3 regions of the Streptomyces sp. NPDC047049 genome follow, and region 3 is predicted to be linked to each of the others. Evidence: riboswitches for the same ligand, from Rfam matches in the RefSeq annotation. Region 3 holds a riboswitch; each other region holds the start of a gene.
The links. A riboswitch is a leader RNA that binds a small molecule or an ion and turns the genes downstream of it on or off. The one in region 3 is predicted to bind thiamine pyrophosphate.
Positions count from the first base shown of each region.

Region 1: linked by a shared signal. The riboswitch ahead of thiC (phosphomethylpyrimidine synthase ThiC) and the one ahead of thiO (glycine oxidase ThiO) in region 3 are both predicted to bind thiamine pyrophosphate.
Region 2: linked by a shared signal. The riboswitch ahead of ABZ851_RS18415 (thiamine ABC transporter substrate-binding protein) and the one ahead of thiO (glycine oxidase ThiO) in region 3 are both predicted to bind thiamine pyrophosphate.

Region 1 is NZ_JBEYVM010000001.1:417,760-427,876, forward strand. Features, by position in the region: gene ABZ851_RS01980 (cytochrome ubiquinol oxidase subunit I) at 1-324, opposite strand, end outside; gene hisC (histidinol-phosphate transaminase) at 651-1,730, opposite strand; gene ABZ851_RS01990 (LacI family DNA-binding transcriptional regulator) at 2,137-3,237, shown strand; gene ABZ851_RS01995 (metallophosphoesterase) at 3,489-4,616, shown strand; gene ABZ851_RS02000 (hypothetical protein) at 4,846-5,730, shown strand; gene thiC (phosphomethylpyrimidine synthase ThiC) at 5,906-7,690, opposite strand; TPP riboswitch at 7,684-7,840, opposite strand; gene ABZ851_RS02010 (YibE/F family protein) at 7,910-9,316, shown strand; gene ABZ851_RS02015 (SsgA family sporulation/cell division regulator) at 9,519-9,941, opposite strand.
Region 2 is NZ_JBEYVM010000007.1:89,504-99,620, forward strand. Features, by position in the region: gene ABZ851_RS18380 (hypothetical protein) at 1-116, shown strand, start outside; gene ABZ851_RS18385 (RidA family protein) at 265-705, opposite strand; gene ABZ851_RS18390 (MarR family transcriptional regulator) at 823-1,230, shown strand; gene ABZ851_RS18395 (Rossmann fold nucleotide-binding protein) at 1,241-2,395, shown strand; gene ABZ851_RS18400 (hypothetical protein) at 2,590-3,519, shown strand; gene ABZ851_RS18405 (ABC transporter ATP-binding protein) at 3,686-4,759, opposite strand; gene ABZ851_RS18410 (iron ABC transporter permease) at 4,760-6,412, opposite strand; gene ABZ851_RS18415 (thiamine ABC transporter substrate-binding protein) at 6,466-7,539, opposite strand; TPP riboswitch at 7,643-7,765, opposite strand; gene rlmN (23S rRNA (adenine(2503)-C(2))-methyltransferase RlmN) at 7,801-8,907, opposite strand; gene ABZ851_RS18425 (DUF4231 domain-containing protein) at 9,316-10,117, shown strand, end outside.
Region 3 is NZ_JBEYVM010000008.1:269,335-279,451, forward strand. Features, by position in the region: gene ABZ851_RS20685 (DUF4126 domain-containing protein) at 1-550, shown strand, start outside; gene ABZ851_RS20690 (NAD(P)/FAD-dependent oxidoreductase) at 642-2,159, shown strand; gene ABZ851_RS20695 (hypothetical protein) at 2,270-3,493, opposite strand; gene metF (methylenetetrahydrofolate reductase [NAD(P)H]) at 3,529-4,446, opposite strand; gene thiE (thiamine phosphate synthase) at 4,620-5,330, opposite strand; gene ABZ851_RS20710 (Rv2175c family DNA-binding protein) at 5,449-5,814, opposite strand; gene ABZ851_RS20715 (FAD-dependent oxidoreductase) at 5,942-7,183, opposite strand; TPP riboswitch at 7,339-7,451, shown strand; gene thiO (glycine oxidase ThiO) at 7,449-8,702, shown strand; gene thiS (sulfur carrier protein ThiS) at 8,699-8,926, shown strand; gene ABZ851_RS20730 (thiazole synthase) at 8,936-9,793, shown strand; gene pknB (Stk1 family PASTA domain-containing Ser/Thr kinase) at 10,049-10,117, shown strand, end outside.

The DNA of each region.
Region 1 (10,117 bases), on a different contig from region 3:
GAAGAACGCGATGAGTGCCTCGAAGGCCAGCGGGGCGCCGAAGACGTCCCCGACGAACCGCGAGTAGGCGGACCAGTTCATCCCGAACTGGAACTCCTGGACGATGCCGGTGACGACACCCATCGCGATATTGATCAGAAACAGCTTGCCCCAGAACTTGGTGGCCTTGAGGTACTTCTCCTTGCCCGTGCGTACCCATGCGGTCTCGAGTCCGGCCACCAGAGCGGCGAGGGAGATCGTCAGGGGGACGAACAGGAAGTGGTAGACGGTGGTGATGCCGAATTGCCATCGCGCCAGAGTCTCTGGCGCCAACGCCAGTTCCATGCCGTGCTCCTTACGTCGCCGTTGCACTACGGCAATGCCCTGTATGCGCCACATAAAGTGGCCCATACGGGACGCGCTTGTGAACGCGTTCACATTCACAAGCAATTATCTCCTATGGGTCTCGGCCATTTCTGCCGGGGGGTACGTGACCGCGGTCACGCCCGACCGTCGGGCGCCACCACGCCCTTCACCTGCCACGATGCCGGTCCGTCCCGCCCGTGGGCGGCGCACCCCGGCGCCCGTCCGCAGCGGCGAGAAAGCGCGCCTCATGCAGAAGGCCGCGGGTCAGCGGACCCACGGCCTCGGCACACCCGTCCGACGACGGGTTACAGCGCCTTGCGGAACTCCTCCGCGGCCTGCAGGAACAGGTCCATCGCCGGGCCCTCGCCGATCGTCACCCGTACGCCCTCGCCGGGGAACGGCCGCACGACCACACCGGCCCGCTCGCAGGCCGCCGCGAAGTCGGTCGTCCGGTCCCCCAGCCGCAGCCAGACGAAGTTCGCCTGCGATTCGGGGACCGTCCAGCCCTGCCCCAGCAGACCGTCCACCACCCGCGCCCGCTCGGCCACCAGGGCGTCGACCCGCTCCAGCAGCGCCGCCTCGCTGCGCAGCGACGCCACCGCCGCCTCCTGCGCCAGCTGGCTCACCCCGAACGGCACCGCCGTCTTGCGCAGCGCCGCGGCCACCGGCTCATGGGCCACCGCGAAGCCGACCCGCAGGCCCGCCAGGCCGTACGCCTTGGAGAAGGTGCGCAGCACACACACATTGGGCCGGTCGCGGTAGAGCTCGATGCCGTCCGGCACCTGGGGATCGCGCACGAACTCGCAGTACGCCTCGTCCAGCACCACCAGCACATCACTCGGCACCCGGTCCAGGAAGGACTCCAGCTCCGCACGGCGGACAACGGTGCCGGTGGGGTTGTTGGGGTTGCAGACAAAGATCAACCGAGTCCGGTCGGTGACCGCGGCGAGCATGGCGTCCAGGTCGTGCACCTCACCGGAGGTCAGCGGGACCTGCACGGACGTGGCGCCGGAGACCTGGGTGACGATCGGGTAGGCCTCGAACGACCGCCAGGCGTAGATCACTTCATCGCCGGGCCCGGCCGTCGACTGGACCAGCTGCTGGGCCACCCCGACCGATCCGGTGCCGGTCGCCAGGTGCTCCAGGGGCACCGAGAACCGCTCGGACAGCTCCGCCATCAGGCCCGTGCAGGCCATGTCCGGGTAACGGTTGAAGGCGCCGGCGGCGGTCACCGCGCTCTCCAGGACACCCGGCAGCGGCGGATAGGGGTTCTCGTTGGAGGACAGCTTGTACGTGACGGGGCCGCCGGCCGCCGCCGGCCGGCCCGGCTTGTAGGTGGGGATGCCGTCCAGCGCAGCACGCAGCTTCGGGGTCTTCTCGCTCACCGCAGGTCCTCCTCGACCGTCCTGCCTCTTCTCCAATACTGCACACCTTATGAGGATTGACCCGTTCGGCGGCAGCCCCCGGCCCGTCGCCCGGCCCGCCCACACGCCTCGGTCCGGCACCGGGGAAGCCCCGCGCGGAGCCTCCAGGGGGCGCCGTCCGGTTCGACGTGCGCCGGTGGCTCACTCCGTGGCGCGCGTCCCCCGTCAAGGTGACTTGAGGCCACTTCGGGACCCGAACCGATCGACAGGCAAACGCGCCATCCCTCCCACGAAATGATCACCCATTGCGCCAACTCCCTTTTCTTTCATGATAATTGAGCGCTTCTAGCCGTGCAGAAACGTGCCTCTCCACAGCCCTCACCCAAGCCCCGCGAATGGCCCTAATGAGCCCTACTATCGGCTCGCCATGACAGCAGCAGGGAAGCATCAGGTGAGCCGGTCGACCGGTCGCCGGCTGGGGCGGGCGGGCATCCGGGACGTGGCCGCCGCAGCCGGGGTGTCGATCACGACTGTCTCCGACGCGCTCAACGGCAAGGGCCGGCTTCCGGACGCCACCCGTAGCCATGTCCGCGAGGTGGCCGACCGGCTGGGTTACCGCCCGTCCGCAGCCGCCCGCACCCTCCGTACGGGCAAGTCGGGGCTCCTCGGCCTGACCGTGACCACGTACGGGGACGAACCTTTCACCTTCACCGAGTTCGCGTACTTCGCCGAGATGGCCAGAGCGGCCACCTCCGCGGCCCTGGCCCGGGGCTATGCGCTGGTCATCCTCCCCGCGACCTCCCGACACGACGTGTGGTCCAACGTCGCCCTGGACGGCACCGTCGTCATCGACCCCGCCGACGGCGACCCCGTCGTCACCGAGCTCGTCCGGCACGGCATCCCCGTCGTCTCCGACGGCCGCCCGGGCGGCACGCTGCCCGTCACCGGCTGGGTCGACAACGATCACGAGGCGGCCGTCCTCGGTCTGCTCGACCATCTCGCCGACGCCGGCGCCCGTCGCATCGGCCTGCTCACGGGCAACACCACCGACACCTACACCCGCCTGTCGACCACCGCCTATCTGCACTGGTGCGAGCGGGTCGGCCAGGACCCGGTGTACGAGTCCTACCCGGCACACGACCCGTGCGCCGGGGCCGTCGCCGCCGACCGGCTGCTGGCCCGCCCGGACCGCCCGGACGCCGTCTACGGGCTCTTCGACCCCAACGGCACGGACCTGCTCGCCGCCGCCCGGCGCTACGGCCTGAGAGTGCCGGAGGACCTGCTGCTGGTCTGCTGCAGCGAGTCCACCCTCTATGCCGCCACCGAACCGCCCGTCACCACGCTGTCCCTCAAACCGCGCCGCATCGGCACCGCCGTCGTACAGATCCTCATCGACGCCATCGAAGGGCTCGACAACGGCCGGCCCGTCGAACAGGTGATACCGACCGATCTGATCGTCCGGGCCTCGTCGCAGCGGCGCCCCCCGAGAACGACCATCAGCCCGCCGCGAGGGCCCACCGGCGACTGAGCGTGCTCCCACATACGAGCGACGGTGTGATCACTTCTACGAGGAAAAAACAGGGCGATCCCGGGATAAATCCGCTGCGAATGCCGGGCTTCGGCGGATTGATCACCCCCGGGTGCGTCACAACCCGCGATCGGCATTCCTATGATGGGCGCACGACACCGCGGACCGCCGTCGACCAGGCAAAGGTCCGAGAGGTGCACGGCGGCGCGACGGTGGAGGGGTCGATGACTCAGGGGGCCAGTCAGGGACCCATGGTGTGGACCATGGCGGGAGAAACTCCGGCGTCTGTTCCGCCGCCAGGAGTTCCCTCCGGCACGTCCGCCGGGTCCCCCGTGCCGCCTGCCGGCCCGCCGCTCCACCTGCCCGCCGGCACCCCGGCCGCGCCTCCCGCCGCACCCCCCGTGGTGCCGCCTGCCGCGCCGCCCGCCGAGCTGCCCGAGGAGTACACGCCGACCGCGCGTGACCTCCCGGTCATCGAGCCCGGGCGCACGGACACCCTCATCGACCACCCCGCCGTCGTCCCGGTGCCCGAACCGGCCCAGGACCCCGACGCGCCCGAGGGCATGGGGCCCCTGTATGTCGTCGGTGATGTGCACGGCTACTACGACGAGCTGCGCGAGGCGCTTGCCGCCGAGGGCCTGATCGACGCCGACGGCAACTGGGCGGCCGGCAATGCCCGGCTCTGGTTCCTCGGCGACTTCACCGACCGCGGCCCGGACGGCATCGGCGTCATCGACCTCGTCATGCAGCTCTCAGCAGAGGCCGCGGCGGCCGGCGGCTACTGCAAGGCCCTGATGGGCAACCACGAACTCCTGCTGCTGGGGGCCAAGCGGTTCGGCGACACCCCCGTACAGTCCGGCGCGGGCACCGCCTCCTTCCAGGCGGCCTGGCTCCTCAACGGCGGCCAGAAGACCGATATGGACCGTCTGGAGGACCACCACCTCCAGTGGATGGCCCGCCTGGACGCCGTGATGGAGGAGGACGGGCATCTGCTCGTGCACTCCGACACCACTGCCTACCTCGAATACGGCGACTCCATCGAGGCCGTCAACGACACCGTCCACGACGTGCTCACCCGCAGCGACGCGGACGAAGTCTGGGATCTGTTCCGCAAGTTCACCAAACGCTTCGCCTTCCGCGACGAGGACGGCTCGGACGCCGTACGCGAACTCCTCGATGCCTATGGCGGCGACCGCGTCGTACACGGCCACAGCCCGATCCCCTATCTGCTGGGCGAGGTCGGCACCGAGGAGGGCGAGAGCGAAAGCGTGGCGGTCGACGGTCCGCATGTCTACGCGGACGGTCTGGCCATCGCCATGGACGGCGGTATCACCATGGCCGGAAAGCTTTTGGTCGTTCAACTTCCGCTGGCCGGCTGAACGTTATCGGGGCAGGCGTACGGAAGAGCGGACGGCGGGCGGACGGCACACCGCAGGGGTCGGCACGGGCGGAATCCGGTCGTGGCATTACTCAAATTCCGTAAACTCTCTGTCACCCCGCGCCGCAGTCGCTCTACCATCGGACTATCCGTAGCAGGCTCTCCTCCGTTTCCGCCCACTGCCCGGCCAACGCCGGCCGTACGGCCCTACGGAGCATCGGGGGATCCACATGAACAGCGCTCCGCACCTGCTGAACGAGGACCGCGCGGAATTCGCGCGGATCCTTGATGAGGCGCTGCGTACCGCCGCATACCGCCCGGACGACTTCACCGCCGCCACGGGAAATCACCTCAACAACGAGCAGTTGCGCACGATGGCGCTCAGCGCGACCACCGCCATCGCCGCGTGCGCCACGGCCGAATACCAACGCTATGTACAGCTCCGCACCGAGTGGCGCACACCGACACCCGCGTCCTCCCCCGTCGCGGCGGGCGACGGGGAGCAGAGCCTGGCGGCCGACGGGAGACCGGGACCGGCCACCGCCATGGCCCCGGGCGAGGCCGAAACCGCCGGCGCCGGGCTCACCGCCATGGTCGCCGTCCTCGCGCCCGTCCTCGCCGGCATCGCCGCGGTGCTCTTCCTCCTCCTCGGTTATGTGCTGCGCGCCATCAGCACCGACAAGTCCTTGGCGCAGCCACTGATCAACGTCGGCTGGATCTTCGCGGCACTGACCGCCGCGGGGACCCTGGTCGCGATGGCCGGACTCCTCGTCACCGCGGTGCGCAACGGCTCGTCCCCCCAGGTCGCCAGAGCCGGCGAACTGGGCGAGGTGCTGGACGACGCCCGTGAGGAGTGGCGCCGCGCCCTCCTGGAGCGCGGTGTGCTGCCCTTTCTCCGTGAGGCCCTGGCCGACCCCACGGCCACTCCGGACGACGACCCGGTCCGCTATGTCCCGCGCCGCACTCCACCGCCCGAAAGCCGGATCCCCACCCTCGGCTACACCCGCCCCGAGTTCACCAGCCCCGACAGCGGCTCTTCGGGTTCCCGCCCGCGCTACTCCAGCCCGGACTTCACCAGCCCGGATTACGGGGGACCGGAGCACCGGACGGATTAGGGCCCGGGGCGGCGGCCCGGCGCCCTGAGGGGCACCGGAGGACGGGCATCGCCGCACCGTGGGCAGGCGGAAGGCCCCCGCCTTTCGGTGGGGGCCTTCTTCCAGAGGCGGCCGAAGGAGCGGCGTCCGGGCGTCCGAAGCAGCGAGGCCCGAAGGAACGCCGTCCGAAGGCGGGCTACTCCGCGAGTGGCAGATACACGCGGTTGCCCGCGGCCGCGAACTCCTTCGACTTCTCGGCCATTCCGGCCTCGGGGTCGATCGCCAGGTCACCCCCGTGTTCACGGCGGATGTCCTGGCTGATCTTCATCGAGCAGAACTTCGGGCCGCACATCGAGCAGAAGTGGGCCGTCTTCGCCGGCTCGGCGGGCAGCGTTTCGTCGTGGAAGGCGCGGGCCGTGTCCGGGTCGAGGGCCAGGTTGAACTGGTCCTCCCAGCGGAACTCGAAGCGGGCATCGGAGAGCGCGTCATCCCATTCCTGGGCGCCCGGGTGCCCCTTGGCCAGGTCTGCCGCATGAGCCGCGATCTTGTACGTGATGACGCCGGTCTTGACGTCGTCGCGGTCCGGGAGGCCCAGATGCTCCTTGGGCGTGACGTAGCAGAGCATGGCGGTGCCCCACCACGCGATCATCGCCGCTCCGATACCGGAGGTGATGTGGTCGTAGGCGGGGGCGATATCGGTGGTCAGCGGGCCGAGTGTGTAGAACGGGGCCTCCTCGCAGATCTCCTGCTGGAGGTCGATGTTCTCCTTGATCTTGTGCATCGGGACGTGTCCCGGGCCCTCGATCATCGTCTGCACGCCGTGCCGCTTGGCGATGGTGTTCAGCTCACCGAGCGTCCGCAGCTCCGCGAACTGCGCCTCGTCGTTGGCGTCCGCGATGGACCCGGGCCGCAGGCCGTCACCGAGCGAGTAGGTGACGTCGTACGAGGCAAGGATCTCGCAGAGCTCCTCGAAGTGCGTGTAGAGGAACGACTCCTTGTGGTGCGCCAGGCACCAGGCCGCCATGATCGAGCCGCCTCGCGAGACGATGCCGGTCTTACGGCGGGCCGTCAGGGGCACGTAACGGAGCAGCACACCGGCGTGCACCGTCATGTAGTCGACGCCCTGTTCGGCCTGCTCGATGACGGTGTCCTTGTAGATCTCCCAGGTCAGCTCCTCGGCCTTGCCGTCGACCTTCTCCAGTGCCTGGTAGAGGGGCACGGTGCCGATGGGGACGGGGGAGTTGCGCAGCACCCATTCCCGGGTGGTGTGGATATTGCGCCCGGTGGAGAGGTCCATGACCGTATCGGCGCCCCAGCGAGTCGCCCAGGTCATCTTCTCCACCTCCTCCTCGATGGAGGAAGTGACCGCCGAATTGCCGATGTTGGCGTTCACCTTCACCAGGAAGTTCTTGCCGATGATCATCGGCTCGATCTCCGGGTGGTTGATGTTCGACGGCAGGACCGCGCGTCCGGCCGCAATCTCGTCGCGGACGAACTCGGGGGTGACGTTCTCGCGGAGGGCGACATACTCCATCTCCGCGGTGATCTCGCCGCGCTGCGCGTAGGCGAGCTGGGTGACCGCGGCGCCGTCACGGCCGCGGCGCGGCTGGCGGGGGCGGCCCGGGAAGACAGCGTCGAGGTTCTTGAGCCCGCCGCGCGGCGAGGTGTGCTTGAGGCCGTCGTCCTCGGGCCGCAGGGGACGCCCCGCGTACTCCTCGGTGTCGCCGCGGGCGATGATCCAGTTCTCCCGCAGCGGCGCCAGACCACGACGGACGTCGGTATCGATATGGGGATCAGTGTACGGCCCTGACGTGTCGTAGAGCGTCACGTCGTTGCCGTTGGTGAGGTGCACCCGCCGGACCGGGACCCGAAGATCGGGGCGCGATCCGGAGACATAGCCCTTGTGCCAGCCGATCTGCGGCTCACTGCTGCCGCCGGCACCGTTTCCGTTTTCGGGCGTGCGTGCATCCTGCAGAGTCATGAGACCCAACTCCCTACGCCGGCATTACCCGGTAACAGGTTCAGCGGTCGACGCAGCGGCATTCGTCCCTGGGCGTTTCACGTGAAACGCCGCCGGGACGAAGGTCAGCGCCCTCTCAGCCCGGTGCTCCGAGCTCCCGCGATTGCAAAGGTGGCACCACGGTAGCGGCCGATGCGCCGGAGTGAACAGGGGGCCCCGAGTTCTTGCAATGATCGGGTGGTGAGCCCACACGAGTCCCGCCACCCTGCCGCCGTGCACTCACACGCGCACGGCCATGGCCCTGCCGCGCCCGTCTCCCGGCATCTGCGCAAGGTCATCGCGGCAGTACTGATCCCCTTTGCCGCCGCGGTGGCCGTCGGTCTGGTCGTGCTCTGGCCGGGCGGCGCACCTCCCCACAAGCCGTCCGGCGTCGGCTTCGACCAGCCCACGGAGCAGGCCCGAGTCATCAAAGTGGCGGAGGTGAACTGCGCGGACGTCCATGCCGAGCAGCAGCCCCAGCCCCCCTCCTCTACAGGACAGCCACCGGCCGGGGGAGGGACCAAGGGCAAGCCGTGTCAGCAGGCGACGATCAAGGTCACCACGGGAGAGAACGCCGGACGCACCTTCCAGGCGGTGGTGACGCCGGACGCCCTGCGGCACTACACCACCGGCCAGGAGGTGGTGGTGGCGTACTCCCCCAAGGCGCCGAAGGATCTGCAGTATGCGGTCAGCGATGTCGACCGGACTGTCCCGATGTGGGTACTGGCCGCCCTCTTCGCATGCGCGGTGGTGATCGTCGGCCGACTGCGTGGCGTACTGGCGCTGGTGGCGCTGGCGGCCAGCTTTGTGGTCCTGACGCTGTTCATCCTCCCGGCGATCCTGCAGGGTTCCAACCCGCTGGTGGTGGCAGTGGTCGGGGGAAGCGCGATCATGCTGATCGCGCTGTATCTGTGCCATGGCCTGACGGCCCGTACGTCGGTGGCCGTACTCGGCACGCTCGCCTCGCTGCTGCTGATCGGACTGCTCGGGTCGGTGTTCATCAACTGGGCGCTGCTGACCGGCAATACGGACGATACGACGGGGCTGGTGCACGGCCTGTACCCCGACATCGAGATCCGCGGCCTGCTGCTCGCCGGGATCATCATCGGGTCGCTGGGTGTGCTCGACGACGTGACGGTGACGCAGACCGCCGCGGTCTGGGAGCTCAGGGAGGCCGACCCGTCGGCCGGCTGGCGCAAGCTCTACGGCGCCGCCATGCGGATCGGCCGGGACCACATCGCGTCCGTCGTCAACACCCTTGTGCTGGCCTACGCGGGCGCCGCACTGCCCTTGCTTTTGCTGTTCTCGATCGCACAGAGCAGTGTCGGCACGGTTGCCACGAGCGAAGTGGTCGCCGAGGAGGTCATCCGCACGCTCGTGGGCAGCATCGGGCTGGTTGCCGCAGTGCCGCTGACGACGTTGCTGGCGGCACTGGTGGTCTCGGCGGACCGGAAGGGGCCGGGCACACCGGGCGGCGACGGCGGGCCCGGAGTCGTCCGGCAATCCGGGGCGGATTCCGGGGCCGTGGTGGGTGCCGGCATGCCGAAGTGCGCCACGGAGAGCCGCACGAGCCGTCGCGGGGGACGCGGCAGGCGCCGTAAGCGGTGAGGGGACGCAGGGACGGCTTCCGCCCCCTCCTCGGGCCGGTGCCGCGAGAGGTGCGGATGCGGACGGGCTGACGGGCCGACGGCTGGAGGACGATGGCAGGCAGGCGGCACGGACGGGCGGTACGGCTAGGGGAGGCGCCGGGTACGCGGGTGGCCCGGCGCACCCGTAGGGCGTCGGCGTGGACGGGGCGACCGGGGCGGGGTCAGCCGGCCGGTGCCTCCGTGAGGATCTGGTCCAGCACGGCCTCCAGGGTGTCGCAGACCTCTTCCTTGCCCAGAGGTACGAGCCGGTCCGTACGGTCGAGGAAGGCGACCAGTGGCGCCGCGCTGACCCGGAACAGCGCGCGTTCGGCGCCGACTTGAAGGCTGATGAAGACATCACTGAGGTGCGCGGGGGAGGCCGGCTCGATACGCACATCCCCCTCACCGGACGGCCGGCTCAGCCCGTCCAGCAGCAGCTCTCGACCGAACGCCCAGGTCACGGGCGCATCGCCGGGCAGATCGAAGGTGAGGCGGACGGCGTACGGATCGGCGCTGGCGAAGTCCAGCTCCACCGGAATCCGGAACGCGAGCTCCTCCGAAACGACGAAGCTCATGATCACTTCTGCCTGAACTGTGTCGGTCATCAACCACTGCCCCGCACTTGATCGGAGATGGCCGGGAAACATCCCCGTGGCCCTATTGGCGCCATCGTCTGCCACGCGCAAGCAGATCACAAGGAGTGAGTTTTCAGATACTGACAGAGAAGGCGAGTGTCGTTAGTGCCGCCTCCGTCATTTTTCGTAGTCGGCCCGTAACGGAC
Region 2 (10,117 bases), on a different contig from region 3:
CCTCCGCCTCCGTCCTCTACCGGGCAGCGGCCCTGCGCGCCCTGGCACTTGTGATCGTCCTGGCTCCGCTGACCTGGACCGTCGCGGAGATGGCCACGCTTCCGCTCGTGCACTGAGGAGGCGGGCGGACCGGGGAAGGCCGGCGCGCCGACGGCGCGACGGCTCCCGCCCCGCCTCCGCCCGCGCCCCCCCTCTCACCCGGCCCGGCCCGGCCCGGACCCGCCGGCCGTGCCGCTGCCCCGCGCCGGAAGGTGACGCTCGCCCTCAGCGGGCAAGGGCCGTGGCCTCGACTTCTATCCGCCAGTCCGGCCGGGCCAGGGACGACACTTCCAGGAGGGTGTCCGCGGGGTAAGGCTCGGTCAGGAACTCCTGGCGCAGGGCGATGACATGGCCGAGGCCGGCAGCCATGTCCGTCACGAAGATGCCCACTTTCACCACGTCCGCGAGCGAGGAGCCCGCCGCCGCGAGCACGCGCTCGACGTTCGCGAACGCCTGCCGGCCCTGGGCCAGGAAATCCCCGGACACCGTCCGCCCCTGCGCGTCGATGCCGGCCTGTCCCGACACATGGATCAGTCCGCCCGCCCTGATGGCCTGTGAGATGCGGTACGGCGCGTACCAGTCCGGTGTCGTGGCGATCCGTTCGATCTCCGGCCGGTCCGGTGCCCCGGCCGCGCCCTCCGCCGGCTCCGGCATCGTCGTCGTCATGGCTCTCCCCCTCAGTTCCATGCACCTGCATCACTTGCATGCGCATGCATTAGTTTCCGCTGCATGTACCCTGCTGTCAAGGGCCCGTCGGCACACGGCAGAAGAAGGCGGAGAGCGATGGACGCGGAGCACTGGGACCGGCTCGGAGCACTGCACACACGCGTCGAGCAGGAGTTGGCGAAGGCCCTGCAGCAGCACCACGGCATCGGGCTGTCCGAGTACCGCGCCCTCGCCAGGCTGGCCCACGCGGACGACGGCGAGCTGCGCATGCAGGAGCTCGCCGACCTCATCGGCCTCAACCAGAGCTCCGTGAGCCGCCTGGCCTCCCGCCTGGAGTCGTCCGGCCTGACCCGCCGCGACCTGTGCCCCGACGACCGGCGCGGGGTATACAGCGTGATCACGGATGAGGGCCGGGACGTCCACGCGCAGGCGCGTCCGACCTACGACGGCGCACTGCGCGCCGCGCTCGACGCGGCGGCCGCGGACGGGCACCTCGGTCCTCTGGTGGCGTCGCTGCGGTCCTAACATGACGGGCGTGTCGAATGCAGAGTCTTCAGCGTCCCGCCGCTTCCCGGCCCACGACGACAACCGCGACCACGAAATCGAATCCCTCGCCGAGTTCGACCGGGTGGTCACCGCCGGCAGTCTCGCCGGACACCGCGTCCAGTCGGTCGACCTGACGGACCGTACGTTCGCGCTGCTCAGCACGGACACCACGGAGTCGGTGTTCCTCGGCTGCGTCATGGAGCCGGACGCCGCCGCCAAGATACGGGCCGGGGGCTCCCTGGTCTTCCCGCCCGTACCGGACCTGCCGTTCGACCCCTACCGTGGCAGCCTGTACGGCCCGGACGAACTCTTCGCGCGGCTGGCCGAGGCCGGCTACGACGCCACCCCGGACGCCCGCGCGTACCACTGGTACCAGGAGACCAAGTCGGACGGCGACATCTTCGCCTCGATGCTGCGCAGCATCCACGACGACGCCGTCTCGGACGCCCTCGACGAACACCTCGCCGGCGCACAGGTGGTGGGCATCATGGGCGGCCACGCCCTGCGGCGCGATGGAGCGGACTACGCGGGCGCGGCCCGGCTCGGCCGCCGGCTCACCCGGGACGGCCTGACCGTCGCGACGGGCGGCGGCCCCGGCGCGATGGAGGCGGCGAACCTCGGGGCGTACACCGCGCCCTTCGAGGACGGCATGCTCGACGCGGCGCTGGAACGTCTCGCCAAGGCACCGCACTTCACCGAGTCGATCACCGAGTGGGCGCGGGCCGCCTTCGGCATCCGGCACGACCGGCCGGGCGGCGGGGTCTCGGTCGGCATTCCCACCTGGTTCTACGGCCATGAGCCGCCGAACGTCTTCGCGACCCACATAGCGAAGTACTTCGTCAACGCGGTACGCGAGGACGGCCTGCTGGCGCGCTCCAACGCGGGCGTGGTCTTCCTCCCGGGCGCGGCCGGGACCGTACAGGAGATCTTCGACAACGCGACGCCCAACTACTACGGGTCACGGGGCGAGCCGACCCCGATGGTGCTGGTGAACCGCGAGCACTGGACCGAGACGCTTCCCACCTGGCCACTGCTCCAGGCACTCGCGGCGGACCGTCCCATGGCGGCCAGGATCGCCCTGGTCGACTCGGTGGACGAAGCTCCCGAGGCACTGTCCCGCCTCCGGTCCGAGGTCGTTTCCTGACCCACCGGCGGTCCTTCGCCCGCGCCGTGCCGTACCGGGGGATCGCGCCCCGGCACGGCCTCCCCCGGCCGGCCGGACGGCGGGTTCGACCGGCGAGGCAACTCCCGTCCCGAAATGCGCGTCTGGCAGGCCGGGCACGTAACAGATGGTGCACGTAACAGATGGATTGAGACAGCGGGCGAACGGAGCTCTTGGTGATCATCGGTCTTCTGACGGCCGTGGCGGCGTCGGCCTGCTACGGCACGGGATCGGTCCTGCAGGCGGTGGGCTCCCGCAAATCCGCCCGCCGGGAGGCGGCCAAGGCCTCCACCACCGGTGTCACCCAGCACGGCGGCCCCAGCCTGTCGTCGACCGCGAAGGCGGCCGTGACCTGGGAGTTCATGGTCGGCACGGTGCTGGATTTCCTGGGGTTCGGGCTCGGTGCGCTGGCCGCCAGGCTGCTGCCGCTGTTCCTCTCCCAGACCGTGATCAGCGCCAACCTCGTGATCACGGCGGTGCTGAGCATCAAGCTCCTCGGGGTCCGGCTCTCCCGGGCCGAGTGGAGCTCCATCGGCGTGGTGTGCGGGGCGTTGGTGCTGCTGGCCACGGCCGCCGGGCCGGAAGGCAGCGGCCACACCCCGATCGCCGCCCACTGGTGGCTGCTCGCCGTTTCCGTCGTGCTCATGCTCGGCGGCACTCTGATCGTGCGGCTGCTCGGGGGACGGGCCGCGATCCTCGCAGGCCTGCTCTCCGGCCTGGGCTTCGGTGCGCTCGGGGTCGGCGTACGCGTGCTGAACGGCGTGGGCCCCTTCCACCTGCCGTCGCTGCTCGGCGACCCCGCCCTGTACGCCATTCTGGTGGCCGGAATCGGGGGCATGTACCTGCACACCGTCGCCCTGCAGATCGGCTCGGTGAACGGCGCCACGGCCGCGCTGGTGGTGGGCGAGACGGTGGTCCCGGGCATTCTCGGGGTGCTGTGGCTGGGCGACTCCTCACGTCCCGGCTTCGCCTGGGTCGCCGCCCTCGGGTTCGTGGTGGCCGTGGCGGGCGCCGTCGCCGTCGCCTGGTTCGGTGAGCCGGAGCCGGGGGACGGGCCCGGCGCGCCGACGGCGGAGGGGGCGCGGACGGAAATGGCGGCGCGCTGAGCCCCCGCGCCTCACGCCCCGGGCCCCGGCTCCGTGCCCCGGGGAGCCCAGGGACCCGCTCCACGTGACCGGCCCGCGGCATCCGGCGTGATCAGCCCGCCGGCTCCGGCAGGATCAGCCCCTCGGCTCCGATGTGATCACGGTCAGCGCGTCGTATCCGAGGTGATCAGCCCGCCGCATCCGGCGCGCCCAGCACCACCACGTCCTGTGCCGCGAACGAGATGCCCACCCGCTCCCCCGCCTCCGGCGCGTCCCGCAGTGCGCAGGCCGCCTCCACCTGGGGCCCGGCGGCCGGCTGGAGCAGCAGCGCGACATGGGTGCCACGGAAGGTACGGGCCGTGACCTTACAGGGCAGCCCCTCGGGGGCGGCGGTCAGCCGTACCCCGGCCGGGCGGACGAGCAGGCGGCACGACCCGTCCGCCGTACCGTCCGGGACCGGCACCTTGCCCCAGGGGGTGGCAGCGGCCTCGCCCTGCACCGTCGCCGCGACCACGTTGTCGAAGCCGAGGAAGCGGGCGACGAATTCGGTGGCGGGCTGCTGCCAGACCTCCAACGGGGTGCCGGTCTGTGCGATCCGGCCGTCCTGCATCACCACGACCCGGTCGGCGAGCGCAAAGGCCTCTCCCTGGTCGTGGGTGACCGCCAGTACGGTGGTGCCCAATTCACGAAAGAGGCGGCGGAGTTCGACGACCAGCCGTTCGCGCAGCCCGCGGTCGAGCTGGCCGAGGGGTTCGTCCAGCATCAGCAGGCGGGGGCGGGGGGCCAGCGCGCGGGCCAGCGCGACCCGCTGCTGTTCGCCGCCGGACAGCGAGGCCACGGCGCGCCGCTGGGCGCCCGGCAGGCCGACGAGGTCCAGCAGTCCGGCGACCGTGCGCTCCCGCTCGGCGCGTGCGGAACGCCGCATCCGCAGCCCGAAGGCGACATTGCCCTCGACGTCGTGCTGCGGGAAGAGCTGGTGGTCCTGGAACATCAGGCCGACCCCGCGCCGGTGGGCCGGCACCCCGGACTGCTCCCGCCCCTCCAGCAACACCGCTCCCGCGTCGGCCTGTTGGAGCCCGGCGACCACCCTCAGCAGGGTGGACTTGCCACTGCCGCTCGGCCCCAGGACGCACACGATTTCGTGCGCGGCGACGTCCAGATCCACCGCGTCCAGCGCGGGGCGTCCCGCCGTACCGAAGCGGACGGTCACCCCGCCCAGCCGCAGCAGTTCCTGCGCCGTGGTCCCGGCCCGTGCCGTCATCTAGAACTCCCCGGAGTGGTCGACGGGGCGCAGGCGCTCAAGTACCAGCAGGGCACCGGCGCACACCACCATCAAGAGGGTCGACAGGGCCATCGCCTGCCCGTAGTTGAGCTCTCCCGCACGTCCCAGCAGACGTGCCACGGCGACCGGCAGCGTCGGCTGGTCCGGCCGCGCGATGAAGACCGTCGCGCCGAACTCGCCGAGGGAGACGGCGAAGGCGAAGCCTGCGGCGATCAGCAGGGCCCGCCGCACCATCGGCAGGTCGACCTCGCGCCACACCCGCCACGGCGAGGCACCGAGCACGGCGGCCGCCTCCCGCAGCCGTCCGTCGACCGCTCGCAGGACCGGCAGCATCGTCCGGACCACGAACGGCACCCCCACCAGCGCCTGGGCGAGCGGCACCAGCCACCACGACGCGCGCAGGTCGAGCGGCGGCGTGTCGAGACTGATCAGGAATCCGAACCCGACGGTCACCGCGGACACCCCCAGGGGCAGCATCAGCAGGGCGTCGAAGCCCCGGACGAACCGGCTGACCAGGGCCGTCCGCCCGGACGGGCCCCTGCCCAGCCGGGGGAGGGTCAGCGCGGCGGCCGCCAGTCCGCCCACCACCAGCGCGATCGCCGTGGCGGCAGCCCCGTAGGCGAGGGAGTTCCACAGGGCGTCCAGGGGCGCGACAGCGAAGGTGCTGTCGGCGTTCGCGGCCGACCGCAGCGAGGTGTAGAACACCGCTCCGTAGCCGTCCGGCCCGGCGAACGACCGCTCCACGAGGACGAGGAGCGGCACGATGAGCAGGACGGTGATGACGGCGAGCGTCCCCCACAGCAGCGTCCACTGGGCGCGGCCGCGCGGCCGGTGGGCGGTCTGCGAGGCCGGCACGAGCCGCAGGGCACTTTCCCGGCGGCGCACCGTCCAGGCGTGCAGCGCCAGCACGCCCAGCACCGCCGCGAACTGGACCATGGTGAGGACGGCGGCCGCCGGCAGGTCCAGGAACTCCGCGGTCTGCCGGTAGATCTCCACCTCCAGCGTCGCGAAGGTGGGCCCGCCGAGAATCTGCACCACCCCGAAGGAGGTGAAGGTGAAGAGGAAGACCATGAGCGCGGCGGCCGCGACGGCGGGCCCCAGGGCGGGCAGGGTCACCCTCCGCCAGGCCGCGAACCGTCCGGCCCCCAGCATCCGCGCCGCCTCTTCCTGACGCGGGTCGAGCTGGGCCCAGAGCCCGCCGACGGTCCGGACGACCACGGCGTAGTTGAAGAACACATGCGCGAGCAGGATCGCCCACACCGAGGTGTCCAGGCGCAGGCCCCAGAGGTCGTCCAGCAGCCCGCCCCGTCCCGCCAGCGCCAGGAAGGCCGAGCCGACGACGACGGTCGGCAGCACGAACGGCACCGCCACCACGGCCCGCAGCACTTGCTTGCCGGGGAAGTCGAACCGCGCGAAGACATAGGCACCGGGCAGCGCGATCAGCAGGGTCAGCCCCGTGGAGGCCGCCGCCTGCCAGACGGTGAACCACAGCACATGGACGATGTCCGGGTCGCTCAGCACAGCACCGAACCGGCCGAGCTGCCACCGCCCGCCGTCCTTGAGCCCGCGTCCGACGATCGCCACCACCGGATAGGCGAAGAACAGCGCGAAGAAGGCGAGCGGCACCGCCATCAGGCCGAGCCGCGCCGCCGTTCCCCGTACGGGCCGCGGGCGCCGGCCGCGGACTACTTCAGAACGAGCGAGGACCACTGCTTGATCCACTGTTCGCGGTTCTTGGTGATCGTCCCGGGCGGCAGCGTCGTGGGCTTGTCGATCTTCGTGCCGTACTTGGTGAACAGCTGCGGCACCGTGGCGTCCTCACGTGCCGGGTTGACGAACATCTGCAGCGGTACGTCCTCCTGGAACTTCTTGGTCAGCAAGAAGTCCAGCAGCGCCTTGCCGCCCTTCTCGTTCTCCGCTCCCTTGAGCAGGCCGCCGAATTCGATCTGGCGGAAGCAGGTGCCCGTCGCGATCCCGGTCGGCGCCTCCTTGGGCGCGGGCTTCTTGCCCAGCACCTCGGCCGGCGGGCTGGAGGCGTAGGAGACCACCAGCGGCTTGTCGCCCTTGCGCTTGCCGGCCGCGGATCCCGTGAACCGCTCGTAGTACGCCTGTTCCCAGCCGTCGACGACCTCGACGCCATTGGCCTTGAGCTTCTTCCAGTAGTTCTGCCAGCCGGCCGGCCCGTACTTCGCGATGGTGCCGAGCTGGAAGGCGAGCCCCGGGGAGGAGGTGGCGGAGTTCTCCGTCACGAGCAGCCCCTTGTACCGGGGCTTGAGCAGATCGTCGAAGGTCTTGGGCGGCGGGGTCTTGTGCCGGGCGAAGTAGCCGCGGTCGTAGTTGACGCAGATGTCGCCGTAGTCGAGCGGGGTGACGCGGTGCTCGCCCTTGTCGAGCTGCAGCCCGGCCGGCACGTCCGCCAGCCCCTTGGCCCGGTACGGGCTGAAGAGCCCTTCGTGCAGCCCGCGCGAGAGCAGCGTGTTGTCGATACCGAAGAACACATCGCCCTGTGGATTGCCCTTGGACAGGATCGCCTGGTTGACGGCCTTCCCGGCATCCCCGCCCTTGAGGATCCTGACCTTGTAGCCGCTCTCCTTCTCGAAGGCGCTCAGGACCGATTTGGAGACGTTGAACGAGTCATGGCTGACGAGCGTGACGGTCTTGGCGTCCGCGCCCCCGTCCGGGCCGCCGCAGGCGGCCAGCGCCGACATGCCGACCGCGGCGACGACCGCCGTGGCGGTGATTCTGCTCGTGGTGCTCACTGATTTCCTCCTGGCTGGCCAGGAAGAGACGCGGCCCCGCCCGGTGCCCACGGCTCTCTGCGTCCGAGGACGCAGGGCGCGGACCCCGGGCGGGGCGCAACAGCATGAGTGACGACCGAACTTCCTACCCGGAATGACCCGGGCGAGGTTCAAGGGTCTGCGGGCACCGTAGAGGTCTACGACGCTTCCGCACTCTCAGCGCTGTGGCGCTCCCCTGTCGGATGTGGTGCATTTGTTCGATCACACAGTACCAGCGGGCGGTCAGCGTTCCGAGGCCGCGAGCTGGCCGCAGGCGCCGTCGATCTCCTGGCCGCGGGTGTCGCGGACGGTCACCGGTACGCCGTGTGCCTCGATGGCCTGGACGAACGCCCGCTCGTCCTCGGGGCGCGAGGCGGTCCACTTCGATCCGGGCGTCGGATTCAGCGGAATGAGGTTCACATGGACGCGCTTGCCCTTCAGCAGCCGTCCCAGCAGGTCACCACGCCACGCCTGGTCGTTGATGTCCCGGATCAGCGCATACTCGATCGAGATCCGCCGCCCGGACTTCTCCGCGTACTCCCAGGCGGCGTCCAGCACCTCACGCACCTTCCAGCGCGTGTTGACGGGCACCAGGGTGTCGCGCAGCTCGTCATCGGGCGCATGCAGCGACACCGCCAGCCGGCACTTGAATCCTTCATCGGCGAACCGCAGCATCGCCGGCACCAGCCCGACCGTCGAGACGGTGATCCCCCGCTGGGACAGCCCCAGCCCGTCGGGCTCGGGGTCGGTCAGCCGCCGGATCGCCCCGACCACCCGCTTGTAGTTGGCGAGCGGCTCGCCCATCCCCATGAAGACGATGTTCGACAGCCGCGCGGGCCCGCCCGGCACCTCGCCGTCGCGCAGCGCACGCATCCCGTCGACGATCTGGTGCACGATCTCGGCGGTCGACAGGTTACGGTCCAGGCCCGCCTGCCCCGTCGCGCAGAACGGGCAGTTCATTCCGCACCCGGCCTGCGAGGAGATGCACATGGTGACCCGGTCCGGGTAGCGCATCAGCACGGACTCGACGAGCGTGCCGTCGTGCATCTTCCACAGCGTCTTGCGCGTGGTGTCGTCGTCACACGAGATGTGCCGGACGACCTTCATCAGGTCCGGCAGCAGCTCGGCCGCCAGCTTCTCGCGCGCCGCCGCCGGGATGTCGGTCCACTGCGCCGGGTCGTGCGCATAGCGGGCGAAGTAGTGCTGCGACAGCTGCTTGGCGCGAAACGGCTTCTCCCCGATCGCGGCCACCGCTTCGCGACGCTCGACGGGACTGAGATCGGCAAGGTGCCGCGGAGGCTTCTTGGCCCCGCGCGGCGCGACGAAAGTGAGTTCTCCGGGTGCAGGCATGGTGCGTCCAGTGTGGCAGATCGTTTACGGGAGCCCAGGTCGGAGCGGTGAACGGGCGGTCACCCGCTGTTGTCCTCTGTCATGGACGACCGACCGCGTCATCGATCCACACGCCAAGAGCCGCCGGGAAGCCACCAAGATCGGCAATCCCACGCGGCCGCATTGTCGGCATGGTCACGGGGCCGGGAGCGAACAAATGACGCCGGCGCTTCTTTGCCGTCACGCGCATTCCTGCTGCCGTTCACTGCTGTTGATGTCCTGACGACCCGGCCCCTGCTGTCCGCGCCGCTTCCGGAGCGAGACGGGCGGGCCGGCCTCCCACGAGGACGAGCAGGATTCCTGCCGCGGCAGCATCAACTGGTCGGCTAGCATGGCATGTTGACTGTCCTACCTACTCAAGGAAGCCTGATGACCGGTCCCGGCAGCGACAGCTTCACCTGGCATCAGCTTCCGCCCTTTTTCCGAGATGCTGACACAGGCTCCATTCGCTCGAAGCGCCGCTATTTCGGTCAACTCCGCCTGACACTCCTTCTGTTATTCCTGGCGGCAGCCGTCGGCACCACGACGCTCAAATTCCGCGGTAACGGGATCGACTGGGCGGGTCTTGTCGCCTCCTTGGCTTTCATTTCCTCCATCCTGGTCCGGCTCTACATCGTGGAGCAACGAGATGAGCGGCGCTGGTACGAGTGCCGGGCCGCCGCCGAATCATGCAAGACGCTAGCCTGGCGCTACGCGGTGTGCGGAGACCCCTTCCCTGAATCCATGCCGGCGGTCGAGGCCCGGCGTCTCTTCATCAACAGACTCCGGGAGATCAGCCTCGGTCTCGATATCGTCGACGTGTCTGCCGGACTCGACGTCAACGAGGCGATGGAACGCTGCCGGGCCGCCGGCAGAGACGAGCGCATCGCGACCTACAAAAGCAATCGCCTGATGGAACAAGTCGAGTGGTACGCGAGGATGGCCAAACTGCGCGACAGGCAGTCCCGTACCTGGCGGAGTGTTGCTCTTGCCGGGGAAATGATCGGCGTCGTCGCCGGTGCGGTGAAGGCATACGGCGTGGTTTCCATCGATTTGCTCGGTGTGGTCAGTGCGGGAGTTGCCGGAGTCACCGCATGGTTCCAGGCACAGCGGCTGGAGACAGAAGCCTCCGCATACAGCCTGACCGCGCGGGAGATCAGGCACATTCTCTCTCTCACGGATGAATCCGCGG
Region 3 (10,117 bases):
CTTCGGCCTGCTCGGCGCGACCGGCGTCACCGACGAGGTGCCCGCGGCGCTGCAGCGCCCCGATGTGCTGATCGTGGCCGGGGTGCTCTTCCTGTGCGAGGCCGTCGCCGACAAGATCCCGTACGTCGACTCGGTCTGGGACACGGTGCACACGGTGATCCGGCCGGTGGCCGGAGCCGTCGTGGCGGCGCTGCTGGCCGGTCACAACGGCTCGCTGCCCGAGCTGGCGGCGGGCGCGGTGGGCGGTTCCACGGCGCTGCTGAGCCATCTGGTCAAGGCCGGCACCCGGATCGCGGTCAACACCTCACCGGAGCCGGCCAGCAACATCGTGCTGAGCCTCGCCGAGGATCTGGGCGTCGCCGGGATCATCGCGTTCGCGGTGTTCCATCCGGTGGCCGCGGCGGTCATCGCGGCGGCGCTGCTGGCCGCGGGCATCGCCCTGGTGGTGTTCCTGTGGTCGCGGATCCGCCGCTACCTGCGGCGCCGCCGGCAGCGGCGCGAGGAGAAACGACTGGCCGCGGCGGGCGAGGCGCTGCCCCCGGCGTTCTGACGGCCTGCCGCCCCGGCGGCGGCACGGCCGCTGCCGGGCCGTGGCACCGGCCGTGCGGGCGTTGTCAGTGGGTCCGGATAAAGTCGCAGGCATGGCACGGATTGCGGTGATCGGCGCCGGGATGGGCGCGATGGCAGCCGCTGCCCGGCTGGCCGTCGCGGGCCACCGGGTGGCGGTGTTCGAGCGCGGCGCGACCCATGGCGGCGCGCTGCAACGGCGGGAGCGGGAGGGCTTCGCCTTCGATACGGGCCCCGGCCTGCTGCACCTGCCGGCCGTCTACCGCGATCTGTTCCTCAAGACCGGCCGCGAGCCGCTGGAGAGCTGTGTCGAGCTGTCCCAGGTCGACCCCGCGAGCCAGCATGTCTTCGCCGACAAAACGGCCGTCTCGCTGCCGAACGCCTCCCGGGCCGGGGTGCTGGCGGCTCTCGACGAGGCGCTGGGCGCGGGCCGCGGTGAACGCTGGAGCGACCTGATGGGCCGCGCCCGCGAGGCCTGGGACGCCACCCGCCGCCCGCTCCTGGAAGAGCCGCTGTGGCAGGACTGGCAGGTGCTGGGGCGCGATCCGTATCCGGCGGTGCGCAGGCGCGGGCTGTTCGGCCGGGGCAAGGGCCCCACCACCGCCACGCTCGCCGAGGTGGCCCGCCGCGAGCTGGCCGACCCCCGGCTGACCGCGCTGCTGGAGAGCCATGCGCTGGCGTACGGCTTCGATCCGCGCAGCGCCCCGGCGAGCGCCGTGGTGCTGCCGTACATGGAGCAGACCTTCGGCAGCTGGTATCCGCGCGGCGGTATGCGGGCGCTGGCCGAGGCGCTGTACGAGCGGTGCCTGGCGCGCAAGGTGGAGTTCGGCTTCGGCACGGCGGTGACCGCGATCGTGGAGAAGGACGGCCGGGCGGCGGGCGTGGAACTGGCCGACGGCCGGGTGGCGGAGGCCGAGTTCGTGGTCGCGGGCATCGATCCGGCACGGCTGGTGGAGCTGTGCGGCGGGAGGGAGCCGTGGGGTGCCGACGAGGTGCGCCCCGCCCTGGACCCGGAGGACCGGGCCACCGGACGGCTCACGGTCTGTCTGGCCCTGCGCGGCGCGCGTCCCGCGGACGCCGTGCACCGCACGGTGGTCCATGCCCCGGACCGCGAGGCCGAGTTGGCGGGCGTGTTCGGCGGCGGCTCCGGGCCGCGGACCCCGTGCGCCCGGACGACGGTGACGGTGCTGCGCCCGGACGATCCGGCGACCCGGCCGGACGACGCCCATGAGGCGGTGACCCTGACCGCGACGGTGGCCGCGCCCGGCCCGGTCGCCTGGTCGGGCGGGGAGGCCGCGGATGCCTGCGCGGAGCGGATGACCGAGAGCGCCGAGGCCGCCGTTCCCGGGCTGCGGGAACGGGTGCTGTGGCGGGAGGTGCTGCCGCCGGAGCCGGACGCACTGGTGCCGGGCCCGGCGCTGGCCGGCCGGGAAGGCCGCTTTCTGCGGCCCGGCAACCGCACCCGGATACCGGGGCTCTACACGGTCGGCGGCTGGTCGCACCCGGGCGGCGGACCGGCGCATGCCGGCATGTCCGGCGCGATCGTCGCGGGCCTGATCGTGAACGGCGACGACTGGCACGGCTCCACCTGAGGGGCGGGACGGGGCTGCCCCGGCCGGGGGCCCGGCGGGCCGGGGCCGCCGCGGCGCGCGGCACCGCCGACCGTGCGTCCCTGCGTCCGTCCGTGCGTCCCTGCGGCCGCTCAGTAGCGGTACTGCTGCCCGTCGTACCCCGGCTGCTGGTAGGGCGGGTAGGGCTGCTGCTCGGGCGGGAGTTCGGTGTCGCGCTGCTGGGGGACCCAGACGCCACCGGGCGGGGTCTCGCCGTAGCCCTGGCCGAGCGGCTGTCCCTGGGCGTCGTATTGCTGCGCCGCGTAGGGAGACGAGGCGTAGGGGTCCGCCTGCTGGTAGGGGTCGTAGGACCCGGCGCACTGCTGACCGCCGAGGTACGGGTCGGTGTAGGCCGCCTGCTGGCCCTGGCCGTCGCCGTAGGCCGCATAGGGGTCGGCGTAGGGGGCCTGGCCGGCTCCGGTCTGGTCGTAACCGCCGCCGTACGCATAGCCGTTGCCATTGCTGCTGCCGTTGCCGGCGGCGTCGTAGGCGTCGTATCCGCCGTAACCCTGGTAACCGGGCTGCTGGCCACGGGCGTCGGGGCTGTAGACGCCGTACTGGCCGGTCTCCTCGGGCATCGGCTGGGGGGCGTAGACGGCGGTGGCGTCGGCCGGCGCGAAGTCGTCCGGGGCGGCGAACGCCTGGGTGGCGTAGGCGTCTTGGTCCTGCCGCTGCCCCTGGTACGGGTCCTGGCCGCGGTAGTCGTCGCCGGGGGTGTAGCCGTAGAAGCCCTGCCCGACCACGGTCTCCTGCGCGGCGAAGGCCTCCTGCCCCGCGACGAAGGTGTCCTGCGCGGCGAAGCCGTCCTGTCCCGCGGCGGTACCGGGCCCGCCGTAGGAGCCCTGCCCGGCGAAGGTGTCCTGTGCGGCGTAGGGGTCCACCCGCTGGAAGCCGCCGGTGCTCTCGAAGGTGTCCGGGCCCCCGTCGCCGGACCGTGCGGGGGCCTCGGCGGGCGCCACCGCCTCCAGGCCGGAGACCTCCAGGGTCGGTTCGGCGGGGGGCGGTCCGGACGGGCGGGCCCGGCGGCGCCGGCCGCTGTCACCGGACGCCCCGGCCTCGGGCTTGCTGCGCAGGGCCCAGCCGGTGGTGAAGCCGCGACGGAAGGAGAGCGTCACATTCGTCTGCCCGATGGCGAAGGCGACAAGTCCCAGCCCGATCACGAGTATTGACGGGATGATGACACCGACGACCACACCGATGAAGCCGGCGAAGGCCAGCAGCCGCCAGCGCAGCCGCGCCTTGTTCTGGAGCAGGACCTCACCCAACAGCCACAGCGCCACCAGGCCGAACGCGATGTAGAGGACCGTCCAGCCCATATACGCCCCTCTTCCGCCGCTCGCGGCCACCGTGATCAGGACTGCTGGTGCAGCCCCAGATTCTCGTAGATTTCCAGGGTCGCCGTGGAGTGGTTCAGGGTAATGAAGTGCAACCCGGGAACATCCTCGGCCATCAAGCGTGCGCACAGGTCCGTTGCGTACTCGATACCAATGGAGCGTACCGCCGCCGGGTCGTCCTTGACGGCGAGGATCCGCTCGGCCAGCTCGGGCGGGAAGGCCGCGTTGCTGAGCTGAGCGAACCGCTCGATCTGGCGCACGTTCGTGACCGGCATGATCTCCGGAATGATCGGCGTCGAGCAACCCGCCGCCGCAACGCGGTCCCGCAGCCGGAAGTAGTCCTCGGGGTAGAAGAACATCTGGGTGATGGCGAAGTCCGCACCGGCCCGGCACTTGGCGACGAAGTGTGCCACGTCCGTGTCCCAGTCCGTCGAGCGCGGATGCATCTCGGGGAAGGCCGCGACGCCGACGCAGAAGTCGCCGGACTCCTTGATCAGCCGGACCAGGTCGGCGGCGTAGCCGATGCCGTCGGGGTGCTTGACCCACTCGCCCATCGGGTCACCGGGCGGGTCGCCGCGCAGCGCGAGCATGTTGCGGATCCCGGCGTCGGCGTACTGGCCGATGATGTTGCGCAGATCGGCCGTGGAGTGGTTGACCGCGGTGAGGTGGGCGACCGGGGTCAGGGTGGTGTCGGTGGCGATGCGCTCGGTGGCGCGCACCGTGCCGTCACGGGAGGTGCCGCCGGCGCCGTACGTCACGGAGACGAACGTCGGCGAGACGGCCTCGATGCGGCGAATGGCGTTCCACAGGGTCCGCTCGCCCTTCTCCGTCTTGGGGGCGGCGAACTCGAAAGAATACGACTGCTTGCCGGAAGCAAGCAGGTCGCGCACCGTGCGTGCGCGATCAGTCCTGGTGGAAGCTGTACCTAGGGCCATACCGGCAGGTTAACCACCGGCCGGGCCCACACCAACCGCGTCGGGCGTAATGCCTGGTTGGCCGGGTTGATGTCCACTGGGTGGACATTTTCCGGTCGCCCGGAGGTCAGGAAACCGCCCGGCTCCCGACACCGCGCACGGTGATGCCCCTCGCCCGGTCACCCGGCACTCGCTCACCCGGCCTCGCGGACCGGACGCGACGGCGCGGAGGCATCCGGGGCGTCCAGGGCATCCGGGGCGTCCCAGGTCCGGATGCGCCGGGCCAGTGCGGCGGCCGCCGCTCCCGGATCGTCCGCCTCCGTGAGGGCGCGGACCACCACGACCCGGCGGGCGCCCGCCTGCAGCACCTCGTCCAGGTTCCGGGCGTCGATCCCGCCGATCGCGAACCAAGGGCGCTCGGGGGCGCGGGCCGCGGCGTAACGGACCAGGTCGAGGCCCGGGGCGTGACGGCCGGGCTTGGTGGGGGTGGGCCAGCACGGGCCCGTGCAGAAGTAGTCCACACCGGGTTCGGTGAGCGCGGCGTCCACCTCGGCCTCGGCGTGCGTGGAGCGGCCTATGAGGACGTCCGGGCCCAGCAGGGCGCGGGCGGCCGGGACCGGCAGATCGCCCTGCCCGAGATGCAGGACCTCGCTGCCCGCCGCATGGGCGACATCCGCGCGGTCATTGACCGCGAGCAGCTTGCCGTGCCGCCGGCAGGCGTCCGCGAAGACCTCCAGATGCCGCAGTTCCTCGCCGGCCTCCATGCCCTTGTCCCGCAGCTGGACGATGTCCACACCCGAGGAGAGCACCGCGTCCAGGAACTGCGGGAGATCACCCTGGCGCCTGCGGGCGTCCGTGCAGAGGTAGAGCCGGGCATCGGACAGAGCCGGGCGTGCGGTGGTCATCGGGCGACTTCCCCCCAGGTCGGGGGCGTACGGTCCGGGCCTTCCGGTCCGTACGCCCCGCGGATGCGGTTACGGGTGCGGGCGCGGCTGCCGGCGCAGTGCGGGCCGCGTCATGGCGTCAGACGGCGAGCGCCTGGGCCCGGCGCTTCACCTCCGTACCGCGATTCTCGCGCAGCGCCTGGGCGGGCGTGCCGGGCAGGGTCTCATCCGGGGTGAACAGCCACTCCAGCATCTCCTCGTCGGTGAAACCGTCGTCCTTGAGGAGGGTGAGGGTGCCGACGAGGCCCTTGACCACCTTGTCGTCCTTGATGAAATCGGCGGGCACGTGCAGCGCCCGGTTCTCGCCGCGGCGCACCGCGATCAGCTGGCCCTCCTTGACCAGCTGCCGGACCCGCGTCACCTCGACGCCGAGCTGTTCGGCGATGTCGGGGAGGGTGAGCCAGGCGGGGACGAGTCCATCGATGTTTGCGTCAATCTCGGTCACAGGACAAGCCTGCCACCTCCCACTGACAGCCGGTAGCCGGGCATCGCCATCGGAGGCCCGCTGCACACCGGAGGGTGACGGCCGGCGCCCGGCCGGCCACCACCGGTCACCGCGCTCCGGCATCCGGCTACAGCGCCGCGGCCTTCAGCGGCACCGACGCATTCGCGGCCCGCTCCCGGTCCAGGGCGACGCCCCGCTCGATCAGCTTGCGCCCCTGTGCGAGGTCCCGGGGCCGCCCCACGGCCAGCAGCGCGACGAGCCGTCCCTCCCGCAGCCAGATCACCGACCAGGCGGCCCCCGCCGGGTCACCGCGCCAGACCAGCTCGTCGGCGGCCCCGTGGTGCCCCACGTACTGCACGAACCGGCCGAACTGCTCCGACCAGAAGTACGGGACGGGGTCGTAGACCACCCCTTCCGCCTCGCCGCGGGCGATGTTCTCGGCGACCGTGCGCGGGCCCTGGAGGGCGTTGTCCCAGTGGTGGATCAGCAGGCGGGCGCCGTAGCGGGCCGACGGGAAGGAGGCGCAGTCGCCGACCGCGTAGACATCGGGCACGGAGGTGCGCAGCTGCTCGTCGGCCAGTACGGAGCCGTCCCGCGGCGAGAGCTCGACGCCCGAGCCGGCCAGCCAGCCGGTCGCGGGGCGGGCGCCGATCCCGATGACCACCGCGTCCGCGGGCAGCACCGTGCCGTCGTCGAGGGTGACCGCGCCCGCCGTGACGGAGGCGACCCGGGCGCCGGTGCGCAGCTCGGCGCCCGCGTCCGCGTACCAGCCGGTCATATGGGCGGCGACCTCGGCGGGCAGCGCGCCGGCCAGCGGGCGGTCGGCGGCCTCGACGACGGTGACCGCGCAGCCCGCCTCGCGCGCCGCGGTGGCGAACTCGGCGCCGATCCAGCCGGCCCCGACGACCACGATCTCGTGCTGGGCGGCGAGCACCGGACGCAGCCGTTCGGCGTCGTCCAGGGTGCGCAGCAGATGGACGCCGGGCAGTCCCTCGCTGCCGGGCAGCACGATCGGCTCGGCGCCGGTCGCCAGGACCGCGTAGTCGTAGGGGACCGGGCCCTCGGCCGTCTCGATCACACGGGCGTCCGGCACCAGGCCGGTGACCGGGCGGCTGAGGTGGAGGGTGATGCCGAGCGCTGCGAAGTCGACGTCGAAGGCGGAGCCCTCGGCCTTGCCCAGCAGTACCGCCTTGGACAGCGGCGGACGGTCGTAGGGCCGGTGGGGCTCGTCGCCGAGGAGCGTGATCGCGCCGGGCCAGCCGTGTTCGCGCAGGGCGACCGCGGTCTGCACACCCGCGATTCCGGCGCCGGCGATCACGACGTGCGGCGTGCGGTCAGGGGCCTGGGAGGACTTGCTCTGCTCGCTCACCCGATCACTCTAGGACGGGGTGTGAGGCGGCTCGCAGCAGCGCGCAAGGAGATCTCTGACACAGCGTCACCGTCCGGGCGGCCCGGGGCGCGGGCCCCGGGAGGCCGGGGGCGCTCTCTTACGGTGCCTCGCGGCCCCGTATTAGGGTGACGGATACACGCACTCGCGGGAGCCCGGACGCACCGGGCTGAGAGGGAGGCTGGCCGGCCTCCGACCGTACGAACCTGATCCGGGTCATGCCGGCGAAGGGAGGGGCTGGACGCCCATGCACGCAACCGCCACCCGCTCACAACCCACCCCGCGGAGCCCTGATGTGCTGGTCATCGGCGGCGGCATCATCGGTCTGGTCACGGCCTGGCGGGCGGCCGTCCGCGGGCTGAGCGCCGCGGTGGCCGACTCCGCGCCCGGGGGCGGCGCCGCCCGGGTCGCGGCCGGGATGCTGGCCGCGGTCACCGAGCTCCACTACGGCGAGCAGACCCTGCTGGGCCTCAACCTCGCCTCCGCCCGGCGCTACCCCCGCTTCGTCGAAGAGCTGGAGGAGGCCGCGGGACTGCCCGTCGGCTACCGGCGGTGCGGCACCCTGGCCGTCGCGCTGGACGCCGACGACCGCGCCCACCTGCGCGACCTGCACGCCCTGCAGACCCGCTCGGGGCTGGAGTCGCAGTGGCTCACGGGGCGCGAGTGCCGGCGGCTGGAGCCGATGCTGGCCCCCGGGGTGCGCGGCGGTCTGCGGGTGGACGGCGACCACCAGGTCGATCCGCGCCGGCTGGCGAGCGCGCTGGCGACCGCCTGCGAGCGCTCCGGGGTGGCGTTCCACCGGAGCCGGGCCGTGCGGCTGACGGTCGACGGCGGCCGGGCCGCCGGCGCCGAACTCGCCGACGGCACCCGGATCGCGGCCGGCCAGGTCGTACTGGCCGCGGGGAGCTGGAGCGGCCGGCTCGACGGCGTGCCCGACGCGATCCTGCCGCAGGTGCGCCCCGTCAAGGGCCAGGTACTGCGGCTGCGGCTGCCGGAGATGCCCGCCGGCAGCCCCGCCTTCCTCTCCCGCACCGTACGGGCGGTCGTCCGCGGCGGCCCGCTCTACCTGGTCCCGCGCGAGAGCGGCGAACTGGTCGTCGGCGCCACCAGCGAGGAGCTGGGCTGGGACACCACCGTGACCGCCGGCGGGGTCTACGAGCTGCTGCGCGACGCCCACGAGCTGGTCCCCGGCATCACCGAGCTCCCGCTCGTCGAGACCTGCGCCGGACTGCGCCCCGGCTCCCCCGACAACGCCCCGATGCTCGGGCCGACCGCACTGCCCGGCCTCCACCTCGCCACCGGCCACTTCCGCAACGGAGTGCTGCTCACCCCCGTCACCGGTGACGCGATGGCCGAGGTACTGGCCACCGGCCTCCTTCCCGAGGAGGCCCGCCCCTTCTCCCCCGCACGCTTCTCCCCCGCGCCGGAACGGCCCGGGGGGACCCCGATCGCCGCGCCGGGAACCGAGCGCACCCGTGCCCCCCAGGAGCAGCCCGTATGAACGCCGCCCCACCCGCCCCCACCGTCTCGGTGTCCGTCAACGGGGAGCGCCGCGAGATTCCCGCCGGCCTGACCCTCGACCGGCTCGTCGCGACGCTGTCCCAGGCGCCCGCCGGGGTGGCCGCGGCGGTCAATGAGACCGTGGTGCCCCGGAGCGGGTGGCCCGCCACTTCGCTCGCCGACGGCGACCGCGTCGAGGTGCTGACCGCGGTCCAGGGAGGCTGATCCGCAGACATGACCGACACCTCAGCGCTCCGGGGAGCGGCCCCCGCGTCCGACGGCGGCTTCGCCACGGCCGGCGACCCCGCCCCCCTCACCCTCGCCGGCACCACCTTCACGTCCCGCCTGATCATGGGCACCGGTGGCGCACCCAGCCTCGACGTCCTGGAGCGGGCGCTGCTCGCCTCCGGTACGGAGCTGACCACGGTCGCCATGCGGCGGCTGGATCCGACCGTGCAGGGCTCGGTGCTGTCCGTACTGGAGCGCCACAAGATCAAGGTGCTGCCGAACACCGCGGGCTGCTTCACCGCGGGCGAAGCGGTGCTCACCGCCCGGCTCGCCCGGGAAGCGCTCGGCACGGACTGGGTCAAGCTGGAGGTGGTCGCCGACGAGCGCACCCTGCTGCCCGACCCGATCGAGCTGCTGGACGCCGCCGAGACCCTGGTGGACGACGGTTTCACCGTGCTGCCCTACACCAACGACGATCCGGTACTGGCCCGCAAGCTGGAGGACGTGGGCTGCGCCGCGATCATGCCGCTGGGCTCGCCGATCGGCTCCGGCCTGGGCATCCGCAACCCCCACAACTTCCAGCTGATCACCGAGCGGGCCGGCGTCCCCGTCATCCTCGACGCGGGCGCAGGCACGGCGTCGGACGCCGCACTGGCCATGGAGCTGGGCTGCGCGGCCGTGATGCTGGCGTCCGCGGTGACCCGCGCCCAGGAACCCGAGCTGATGGCCTCCGCGATGCGCCACGCCGTCACGGCGGGCCGCCTGGCGTTTTGCGCGGGGCGCATTCCGCGGCGCCACTTCGCGTTGGCGTCGTCCCCGACGCAGGGGGTGCCGGAGTTCGACCCTGAGCGGCCGGCGTTCTGAGTTTTCTGGCCTTCCCGCCGGTCCGCTGCGCTTTGCCTCGGGCCGTTTTTGGCTTTCCCGCCATGGGGGTTGTTCGCCGTTGCTCCCCCACTGCCTAAAGGGCGTGGGAGGTACCCCCAGCGGCGGGCGGGGTCCGCGCAGCGGCACCGCCCGCCGCCAGGCGCAACGGCGAGAAAGCCAAAAACGTGGGCCACAGGCAAAGCGCAGCGGAACGGCGGGAAAGCCAAAACGCGAGGAACGATAGACTCGTCTCCCGTGGATACCACCCTCCAGGACCCGCTCGTGGGCCAGCTGCTCGACGGCCGTTATCGCGTCCAGGCGCGC